2 regions of the Mesorhizobium sp. M0664 genome follow, and region 1 is predicted to be linked to the other one. Evidence: riboswitches for the same ligand, from Rfam matches in the RefSeq annotation. Region 1 holds a riboswitch; the other holds the start of a gene.
What was found. A riboswitch is a leader RNA that binds a small molecule or an ion and turns the genes downstream of it on or off. The one in region 1 is predicted to bind cobalamin.
Positions count from the first base shown of each region.

Region 1 (5,357 bases):
TGGCCGGGGCATTGGAGTGACGATGCGGGAATATTATTCGATCACGGAGCTGACCCGCGAATTCGACGTGTCGACGCGGACGTTGCGCTTCTATGAGGACGAAGGGCTGGTGCAGCCGGTAAGACGCGGCCGCACGCGGCTGTTCCGTCCGTCGGACCGGCATCTCATCCGCCAGATCATGCGGGGAAAAAGACTCGGCTTCTCGATCAACGAGATCCGCGAGATCATCCAGATGTACAGGGAGCCGCCCGGCGAGGTAGGCCAGCTCAAACTGATGATCAAGCGCATCGAGGAAAAGCGCGAGGATCTTCGCCAGAAACGCCGCGACCTCGAAGAGACCCTGGCAGAGCTCGACCAGGCCGAGGAATCCTGCGTCGAGCGGCTGGTGGAGCTCGGCGTCACCACCTAAGCCGGTGTCAGCCTCGGCTCAAATCCAGCGCCGCACCCTTTTGGCGTAGTCCCGGTATTTCTTGCCGAATTTGGCCGTCAGCACCTTCTCCTCGCTCTCGATCGTCAGCTTCTGCGTCAGGAACGCCGCGATGACTGCCAGCGGCAGGAACCAGGCGATCCCAGTGACAAAGGCGAGGCTGACCAGCAGCAGCGTGTTGGCGAGGTAGATCGGGTTGCGGCTGACGGCGAAGGGTCCGGTGGTCACCAGATGGTCAGGCACGCCGTTCGGGTTGAGCGTCGTCTTGGCGCGGATCATGGTGCGGATTGCCGTGAACCAGAGCGCGGCAACCGCCACCAACCCCACAAGGCCGGCGGCGAACAGGATGTCGCCGAGAAGATCGCCGATCCACGGCAGCGGATAGAACAGCCCTAGCGCGACGCTGACGATGATGGCAGCGATATAGATCAGCGGCGGCCATGGGATGTGCCCCAGCTTCGGCTGCCCAGGATTTTGCTGCATGGGTTTCGGGTGACTGTCGCTCATTATTGTCCTCCCTCGATTAGCGCGTTCCCGGTTCCGCCGCCTCGGTTTGGGGCGGTGCAGGTGCCGGCGAGCTCGCCAATATGCGCCTTCCACTCTGGGGACTGGTCGTCGCTGTAGAGCCGGTCAAGCGAGGCTTCGCCCTGGAGAGTGTCCAGCATGCAGGCACAATAGCTGGAGCAGAACTCGGTGTCGCGTGCCTGCTCGCAGGATATCTGGCAGGATTTCAGAAAACGCACCTCCCTGGTTTCGGCCTGCGCCGGCATGAATTGCGAAAACAGCCAGACCGAGCCGATCAGCACCGGCTGATGGATCAGATAGAAAGCAAGGCTGTGCCGGCCGATGAAGACCAGCGGATTTGCCCAGCGGCCGGGCGCCAATGCCGACAGCCGCGTCAGCGCGCCGGAGGTGGCGGCGAGCTTGGTAACCGCGATGCCGGCAAGTACGGCGCCGAACCAGGGCAGCAGCGGCACGTAGTCGTTGGAGCGCGGGTTGGTCGCCGACAGGCCGACCCACCACAAAGCCGGATGATCGAACGTTTCGGATCGCAGGTAGAAAGGCGCAGCGACGACGAATACGGCGACAAGCAGCGTCAGCAGCGCCGGCAGGCGCAGGAACGCCAGGCCGAGCAGGCTGGCGAGCGCGATCTCATGCAATATGCCGAAGAAGATGAAGCCGTCGGGCGTGGCGATGCGGGTGACCAGCGATATTGCGAGCGCTGCCCCGGCAACCATGGCGAAGCGCTTCCAGAAGCCGGTCCAGCGGATTTTTTTGCCATGGGCGAGATAGAGGCTGATGCCGACCAGGAACAGGAAGCTCGAGGCGATGCAGCGCGCGTAGATTTTCCACCAGCCGAAGGCGGTGAGGCCGGGATCGGTGTAGCCGAAGAATTCGACGTCCCAGGTGAAATGATAGCTCGCCATGGCAAGCAAAGCGATGCCGCGTGCAATGTCGATAACGGCGATGCGCTTCGACTTCGGTTGATCCTGAACGGCTGCGGTCGGCGTGTCGATGCTCATGGTCTCGCTGTCTTGATTCAGCCCCGGCAAGACGACTATCACGGTTGCCACCGTCAAAAGAAGCAGGACCTTGCGTCGTGTTGGCGCCGGTCGGCATCAGGGCTGCTTTAGGCCACAGCCGGAAAGCCTTTGGCCGGCGTGCTGGCGTTCTTCGGCCTGGGCGCGGTTTTCGCGACGCTCGGGCTGCTGGCGGTGGCCTGCGGCTTCGTCACCTGGCGTTATCTGCCCAAATCGCTTTGATGTGCGAGCGCCGCATGGCGCTCGCGCACCCAGTTGTGGAAGCGGTGCAAGTCGTATTCCTCGGGCATCAGCACGCCGGCCTTGTGGCGCATCGAGCGCAGGCCCATCTGGTTGACCTCGCAGATATCAGCATCCTCCTCCAGCACCTGGGTACCGAACGCGACGATGTTGTCGATATCGGCGGCCGGATCGGCGAGCGCTTCGCGTCGCGGCAGACGAGCAGCCAGTTGCGATACCAGATGGCCTCGAGATCGCGCTGATAGGCTGCGATGTCCCAATAGGCTGTTTGACGGCAGCGTCGGCTCGGGCCGCGTCAGGCCGTTGTAGGGAATCGCTTGTTCGGGCTGGGTTGCATGCCGGCTTCCTCCCCATCCGCCAGCCGACACCCGGCTGCGAAAATTGTCAATCGCGGCGCCGGTCTGCGAACTTGGCGAGGCGGCGCATTCGCCACACGATCCGGCGGAATTTGGTTTGCCGGGCGCGGCGATTCTGCCTATAGTCGCTGATGTCGTCGGTTCCGTTTGGAACCAAGAGGGAATGCGGTGCGGGCGAAATTGTTTGCCCAATGCCGTGGCTGCCCCCGCAACTGTGTGCGGTAGTCCTCTCCATATGCCACTGAAGGTTCGCCTTCGGGAAGGTGGGGAAGGGCGCTGATCCGCGAGCCAGGAGACCTGCCGGCGACAGGAAACTGACTTCTATGCCCTCGGGTGGAGGGCGAAAGGACAAGACATGAATACCGCTTCCGTTTCGCTCGGCGCTTCCGCCTCCTCGCAGTCGCGTCTCATGCAGCTGGCGCTTGCTGCATTCCTCGGCATTTTCGTCATGGGCTTTGTCGGCTTCTCGCATATCGATGCGGTCCACAATGCCGCGCACGACTATCGCCATTCGATGGGCTTTCCCTGCCACTGACAAGGGGCTGACATCATGACACTGTTTCGCAACGTCGTGTTCATCGCGGCGATCGCAGGGCTTGTGGCCGGCGTGGCTCTCGCCTGCATGCAAGCCTATGCCACGGTGCCGCTCATCCTGAAGGCGGAAGTCTACGAACAGGCCGGCGGCGGCCATGACCATGCCGCGGCACCTGCGGCACCGGCCGAAAACGCCGCGGGCACGACGGCTATGAGCAGCGCCGCGCCGGCACCGGCTGAAGCAATGGCTCCGGCGGAAGACGAAGGCTGGGCGCCGGCCGACGGTTTCGAGCGCTTCGGCTTCAGCGTCGTTGCCAATATCGTCACCGGCATCGGCTTTGCGCTGGTCCTGATCGCGGTTTCGGAATTCGCCGGCGGCATCGGCAACTGGCGCCAGGGCCTGTTCTGGGGGCTTGCCGGCTTTGCCGTGTTCACGCTGGCGCCGGGCCTCGGCCTGCCGCCGGAACTGCCGGCGATGCCGGCGGCCGACCTTGTCCAACGCCAGATCTGGTGGTGGGCAACAGTGGTGGCGACCGCCGCCGGGCTCGGCCTTATCGCCTTCCGCAGATCGTTGCCGCTGGCGATCCTTGCCGTAGCGTTGATCGTGGCGCCGCATATTGTCGGCGCGCCGCAGCCCGATAGCTTCGAGACGGCGATCCCGGAAGGCCTGCACCACCAGTTCGTGGTGGCGGTGACGCTGACCAACCTGGTGTTCTGGCTGGTGCTCGGCGCGGTCGTCGGCGTGGTGCGCGGACGCTTCACGGGCACGGCGACCAGCCTGCGCGACAGCTTTGCCTGACCGCGCTGCCGGGGCACTGACCCTGGTCATCGGCGGTGCGCGCTCCGGCAAGAGCGCGCATGCCGAGAGCCTGGTGACGGTCGGCCCGCCGCCTTGGAGCTATATCGCCACGGCGCAAGCCTATGACGACGAGATGCGCCAGCGCATCGCGCTGCACCGCTCGCGCCGCGGCGCCGGCTGGACGACCATCGATGCGCCGCTCGACCTTGCCGGCGCGATCGGAGCGCTGCCTGACGGCCAGCCGGTGCTGATCGATTGCCTGACGCTGTGGCTGACCAACCATATGCTGGCCGACCATGATGTCGAGGCCGAATGCCGGAGGCTGGCCGATGTGCTGTCGCGGCCGCGTGGGCCGTGGTTCGTGGTGTCCAACGAGGTCGGCCAGGGCATCGTGCCGGACAATGCGCTGGCAAGACGGTTTCGCGACGCCGCCGGCCGGCTGAACCAGGACGTCGCGGCTGTTGCCGGCACCGTGCTTTTGATGGTGGCGGGGCTGCCGCTCAAGGTGAAATGACATGGCTGATACTATCGATCCCAAGGACGAGGAACGCCACCGCGCCAAGATGGCCAAGCGCAAGGCGGTGCAGGACGCCGAGGTCGCGGCCAAGACGGTCAAGAAGGGGCTGCTGATCGTCAACACCGGACCGGGCAAGGGCAAGACCACGGCCGCCTTTGGGCTGGCGCTCAGGATGCTCGGCTATGGCAAGCGCGTCGGCGTCGTTCAGTTCATCAAGGGCAAATGGCACACCGGCGAGAAAGACGCCTTTGCCGCCTTCGGCGACCGTGTCGTCTGGCACGCCATGGGCGAAGGCTTTACCTGGGAGACACAGGACCTGAAGCGCGACATCGCGGCGGCCGAGGCTGCCTGGGCGAAAGCGCTGGAGCTGATGGCCGAGCCGTCGATCAGCCTCGTGGTGCTCGACGAGCTGAACATCGCGCTGCGCTACGACTACCTCGATCTCGAAAAGGTGGTCGCGGCGCTGAAGGCGCGTCGCGAAGGCCTGCATGTCGTCGTCACCGGCCGCAACGCCAAACCGGTATTGGTCGAGGCGGCCGATCTGGTCACCGAGATGGGCGTGACCAAGCACCACTTCTCCGCCGGCGTGAAGGCGCAGCAGGGGATCGAGTTCTGAGGGGTGTTGCTGGCGCCTCTTCTTCCTTCTCCCCTTGTGGGAGAAGGTGGATTGGCGCGCAGCGCAAAGACGGTTGAGAGGTGCTGGCCGGGGCGCTGTTGGTGCCAAGCTGGAACACCCCTCATCCGGCCGCTTCGCGGCCACCTTCTCCCACAAGGGGAGAAGGGAAAGCCGCACGAAGCGGCTCGCCCCTGGAATGGTAAGGGTGAGGGGCGGCGCCGACCTGACGCGATTATTTGAGGCGTAGCCTTATTTTGTTCTTGCTTTGTGCCGGCAGCTATGCTACTAATTTGGCTATGGTGCTAATTGGGCTCCAACGACCCGTCG
Region 1 is NZ_JAMYPW010000003.1:179,756-185,112, reverse strand. It holds gene NKI39_RS06350 (MerR family transcriptional regulator) at 23-409, shown strand; gene NKI39_RS06345 (methyltransferase family protein) at 428-934, opposite strand; gene NKI39_RS06340 (heparan-alpha-glucosaminide N-acetyltransferase) at 934-1,950, opposite strand; gene NKI39_RS06335 (SRPBCC family protein) at 2,169-2,576, opposite strand; cobalamin riboswitch at 2,686-2,883, shown strand; gene NKI39_RS06330 (CbtB domain-containing protein) at 2,920-3,099, shown strand; gene NKI39_RS06325 (CbtA family protein) at 3,115-3,897, shown strand; gene cobU (bifunctional adenosylcobinamide kinase/adenosylcobinamide-phosphate guanylyltransferase) at 3,890-4,411, shown strand; gene cobO (cob(I)yrinic acid a,c-diamide adenosyltransferase) at 4,413-5,030, shown strand.

Region 2 (5,357 bases), on a different contig from region 1:
CAAAGGATGTGATCGCGTTTTGGCACATTCACGGCCCACATGCGGCAGCCGCTAACTCACCACATGGTGAGCAACCAGGAAACCTTCCGGCCTACACTTTCTCCCGGAGCGCGCGTGCTGCAGCAACCATGTTCATGAGGGCAGGGCGGACCTCCTCCCACTTGCGGGTTTTGAGGCCACAGTCCGGGTTTACCCACAGTTGGGCATCGGACAGTCGCTCGCGGGCAAGCATGACGAGATCCGAAATCTCGCCGACTTCCGGGACCCGTGGTGAGTGAATGTCGTAGACTCCGGGCCCGATTTCATTCGGATATTTGGAGCTCGTGAAGGCGTCCAGCAGTTCCATTTTCGAGCGCGACGTCTCAATCGAAATGACATCCGCATCCATTTCAGCGATCGCGTCGATGATCTCGTTGAACTCCGAATAGCACATGTGGGTATGGATTTGAGTCGCGTCCTTTACACCCGTTGAAGCGATCCGGAAGCATTCGACAGCCCAGTCGAGATAGTCGTTCCAATCAGACTGGCGCAGTGGCAATCCTTCGCGAAACGCGGCCTCATCGATCTGGATCATCCTTGCGCCGGACCATTCGAGATCCGTCACTTCGTCGCGGATGGCGAGCGCGATCTGGCGGCATGCTTCGGAGCGGGGTACGTCGTCGCGAACAAATGACCAGTTGAGAATGGTCACTGGGCCGGTGAGCATTCCCTTCACAGGGTTTTCCGTAAGCGACTGGGCGAACTGCCACCAGCGCAGCGTCATCGGATTGGGTCTCGATACGTCGCCGAAGATGATGGGGGGGCGCACGTAACGCGACCCATAGCTCTGCACCCAGGCATGCTGGGTGAAGGCGAAGCCGGACAGCTGCTCGCCGAAATGCTGTACCATGTCGTTTCGTTCGAACTCACCGTGCACCAGCACGTCCAGCCCGATCTCTTCCTGCCAGCGAATTGCAGCCTCGATCTCCTTCTTCAGGAAGGTCTCGTAGTCGACATAGCTCAGCTGGCCCTTCGCATGAGCGGCCCGCGCCCTGCGTACCTGCGGCGTCTGCGGGAAGGACCCGATGGTCGTCGTCGGGAACGGCGGCAGCCCGAGCGTGCCGGCCTGGACTCTGGAGCGCTCGGCAAAAGCGCTCTCTCGTCGCTTCATGCTGTCGTCAATGCTGGCGATCCGCCCCTCAACCAGCGGGTCATGGATCTTCGTGGATGTCACGCGAGTGGCGGCAGCCTCGGCAGACGCTTTCAACGCGCCTGCCACCGCATCCCTGCCTTGGGACAGGGCCCGGGCAAGCAACACCAACTCGTCGGTCTTCTGGGCCGCGAAGGCGAGCCACGACCTGATGTCCGCGTCGAGTTCCGTCTCCATGCGGAGGTCGATCGGCACATGCAGCATCGAGCAAGAAGGCGCGATCTCGACGCGGTCCAAGGGCCAGCCGGCGACGATCGGTTTGATGCGGTCGAGAATGGCGGGCAGGTTCGCACGCCAGACGTTGCGGCCATCGATCAAGCCAAGCGAGAGCACCAGATCCTTCGGTGCGAGCCGACCCACCGTTTCCAGCTGCTCGGGAGCGCGCACGAGATCAATATGCAGCCCGGCCAGGGGCAGAGAAACCGCGGTTTCGAGATTGTCTCCCAGCGGCCCGAAATAGGCAGCCAGCATGATCTTCAACTCGGGCGCGGCTTTTGACAGCTGGCCATAGGCGAATTCGAACGCAGCTCGTTCGTTCGGGTTCAGATCGAGGACAAGCGCTGGCTCATCGATCTGCACCCAATCGGCACCCGACAGCTTCAAGCTCCGCAGGAGTTGCTCGTAGACGGGCAGAAGCCGTGGTAGGAGCGCGATGGGATCGAAGCCGGCAGGCGATTTAGCCAGCTTGAGGAAGGTGACCGGTCCAAGGATGACTGGGCGTGTGTGAATGCCGAGGGCTTTAGCCTCGAGGAAGTAATCAACCGGCTTCGTCGACGAAAGAGCGAACGTCTGATCATCGTCTAGTTCCGGCACAATGTAGTGATAGTTGGTGTCAAACCACTTGGTCATTTCCATCGCGGTTACGCCAGGCCGATGAGCCGCATGCTGGTGACCACCGTGCCCACAATCCTCCGTCTGACCTTGGTTGCCGCGCGCCATAGCGAAGTAGATGTCGAGTGGGACCTCGCCGCCATTCCAGCCGTAACGGGACGGAAGGGCGCCGACCATGGCTGCGGTGTCGAGCACATGGTCGTAAAGCGAGAAGTCGTTCGACGGGATTTTCGACACGCCGCGATCGCGTTGCTCCTCCCAGCTAGCGGCACGGAGCGCCTTCGCCGTCGTGAGAAGGTCGGCAGCGGACGATTTTCCGGACCAGTAGCTTTCAAGCGCGAATTTCAGTTCTCGCCGACGACCGAAGCGGGGCACGCCGAGCGTTGCTACAGGAATTTGCTGAGAGACAGTCATGCATACCCCGATGGTTGGGGCGTCGGTGACAAGGAAGGCGCTAGCAGGCCGGCACGAACGCCAGGCTGCAGCGGCCATCGAGACACCCCGCCCGTGGACGTAATTCGCCGTGGCAGGTCTCCTGGCTCGCGGGGTCATAGCCTCTACCCGTCTTCCCAAGGCTATTCGCCTCAGTGACATGAGTGGGGTTGGCTCGCCGCTAACAGTTGCGGGGGCAGCGCCGGCATCGCACCGGCTTCCCTCTTAGCTCCGCTGCGGCAGCGCCGTACGGAGAACCACGACACGGGAGACAATTACCGCAGTTCGCTTCTTTGTCAACGTCGCATAAAGAAATGTTTATGTCGTTATGTTAAATTTCCGTTGGCATGTTGCCAAAGGTCGCCTTGAAAGCGAAACTATGGAAGCCTTGAGCGGCCGGTAAATCAAAGCAATAACGCACAGCGGTCCAGGAGGATAGGAGTTCGTCGGCTGCCGGCGGCAAACTACCGGCAAGCGCCGTGGTGCTGCTTCCCGCATCATGCGAACGCCACCTCGGCGTCGAACTTCGGCTCCGAGCTTCCGACCGCTTCGTTGGTGATCTGCTCGCGACCACATCCGGCTCAATGGCGAGGCTGTTGCCCATGTGGAAACTGTTGGCCGTGATGCCCTCGGTGATACGACACAACGATTTCGGGGGGAGCACCCGAGGCCCGGCGCAGCGGCCTGTTACGAAGTGATCGAGGCCAATGTCTCGAACTGCGTGTTCGCAGCCCACCGGCTCAAGGTAACCCGGCTCAAACCACCGGGCCAGCTCAAGTCCTGTCCAAATGGGCCTGAGCGGCAAATCGTCGTGCACGGGCACGGTTTGGCGTTCGATCTTGTGATGCGTCTTGGGCGGACAATCGCCACGGTGCAGCGCGCAGAAGCGGTTCCCCAATTGGAAGCCGAGGGCGGTGAGGGCAAGCCAGCGCCACGGGCGGAGGGGGACTTGGACCTGTTTGCCCTGCTGGACCACAAGTTCGCGACACAGGGCCTCAAGGAGAAGACCAAGAGTGATTGCGCGGGACCTCGCCAAATCATCAAAAGCAGCGGGCAGTCAAAGTTCGGCGCCGATTGACATGGAGATAGCCATCGCGGCGGACCCCCAGGCGGACCGCAAGCCGGAATACAACCGGGTGCAGGCGGCCAAGCTCGTCCACAAGATGGCGTCGGGCATATACCGGCGATGGGAGAGCGGACCGTGGAGTGCAGGAACTTCACGCCTATCCACGCTCCCGTGGACGTGTCCTGCGGCACATCGGCAGCGATATTGAGGAGGCAGTTGAGCTTCTGGTCGAGCACTCTTACCTGCCACTACCTACGCTTAACGTCATCTCGTACTGAAAACGCACCACGCAAGGTCGAGATGTAACATGCGCCCTTCGTGGATGGTTCTAAGCTTCCTCGGGCGCGGTCAATCTGTGATAACGGTCGCTTGGAACCTCCATCACCGCGACGCGATCAAGGTTGGCGTATCGCGCTCGGTAGTAACCTTCTTCCTCCACTTCGGCGAAACTACACTGGGGAACGTCAAAGGTCGCAGCTTCCAATCCGAAGAAAGTCGTAGCGGTTTCTTCATCCAAGAAGTTCCACTCATCTTCTCCGTCGTCATATGTGACGCGAACATAGGAGGCCATGCGCACGGCTTCCTGATCACCCATCTCTGCGATGATGGCATCGCATTCTTTCTTCAGCTTTCCTGAAACCTCACCCTTATCCCAGTCATCCAAAGCCCGATAGATTTCTGGATGATAATACTCTGGCATCTCCTCTACATCGTCACCGATAAGCTCAATGGTGCGGACATATTGCGGATTTATCAAGAGTATTTTGTTGTCAAGGCTCCAACAATACAGCCATGGCCTGCTTGTGTTATTTCTACGAAGATTATGAAGTTCCTTCAATTGACGTAAAATCGATTCACGCGCCTTTTCATCGATAGGATATTGGCGGCTGCCAACAGTCGTCTTGATTCTGAGCGTGCCGTATCGCGTTTCGGCATCGGCAATTGCAAACGGGCTCGTGCGCCACTCCTCGACATCAATCTTCCAGCCCAGCAGCTCCTCGACCGTGCATTTCAACGTGAGACAAAGGTCCTTGATCTGCTCGACGTTCAACTGCGTTTTGCCTGTTTCCCAACGGGCCACAGTCTGTTGCGTCGTTGCCATCTGCTCTGCCAAATCTTTTTGAGTCATGCCCAGTCGAACCCTAAGCTCTTTCATGTTCATAACTCACCTCGCGTGTTCAACACACGCATTGTGGATGAATTAATCTAACACGTCAAGCGTGTTCAAAAATCGCAGCATGTGTTTTTAGGGCGTCTTCGAGGCTCCCGCAGCCGTTCGTGACCACTTGCGCAAGACACAGGGCTGGTACACAGCACGAACGGGCGATCAAAAATTACTGCTGAATTCAGATAATTATTGTGGGCGAGTCTGGATCTCTCTGATCGACACGATAGTCGACCATCACCATGATCGGACCGCTCGTGGCCGCAGGTCAAGTTGCAGCGTCGGTTCGCTGAACTTGTTGGTAGGATCCAGATTGAGCGTTTCAAAATCCGGCTGACGCAGAAGGATGCCCATCAGTCCCCCAATGACAAGAACCAGCTGGCGGACGAGCAAGGCTCCCGAAACACCTTGGACATCCGCCAGTTCGCCCCAAAGCCAGCTTCCCGCCGCCATGCCGCCGTATGTGGCCGTCTGATAGAGAGAGGGCGCGTCCAACCACCCACCGCGGCGCCGAAAGCTGCACGGACGTTAAACAGCGAGAATGATTGAATCCAAGCCGCACCGGCTGGCATGAGGTTGAGACAGCTCAGCCCAACGTGCTCGCTCCATGCCCGAAAGAAGCAGCTGATCGCCAATACAAAGAACGCACCGCGAATGACCCATTCGTTGGAGAG
Region 2 is NZ_JAMYPW010000043.1:3,046-8,402, reverse strand. It holds gene metE (5-methyltetrahydropteroyltriglutamate--homocysteine S-methyltransferase) at 92-2,434, opposite strand; cobalamin riboswitch at 2,529-2,729, opposite strand; gene NKI39_RS27045 (hypothetical protein) at 3,147-3,530, shown strand; gene NKI39_RS27040 (helix-turn-helix transcriptional regulator) at 3,847-4,680, opposite strand; partial or broken gene NKI39_RS27035 (MFS transporter) at 4,892-5,357, opposite strand, start outside.
Region 2: another riboswitch for cobalamin. It lies ahead of metE (5-methyltetrahydropteroyltriglutamate--homocysteine S-methyltransferase); the one in region 1 lies ahead of NKI39_RS06330 (CbtB domain-containing protein).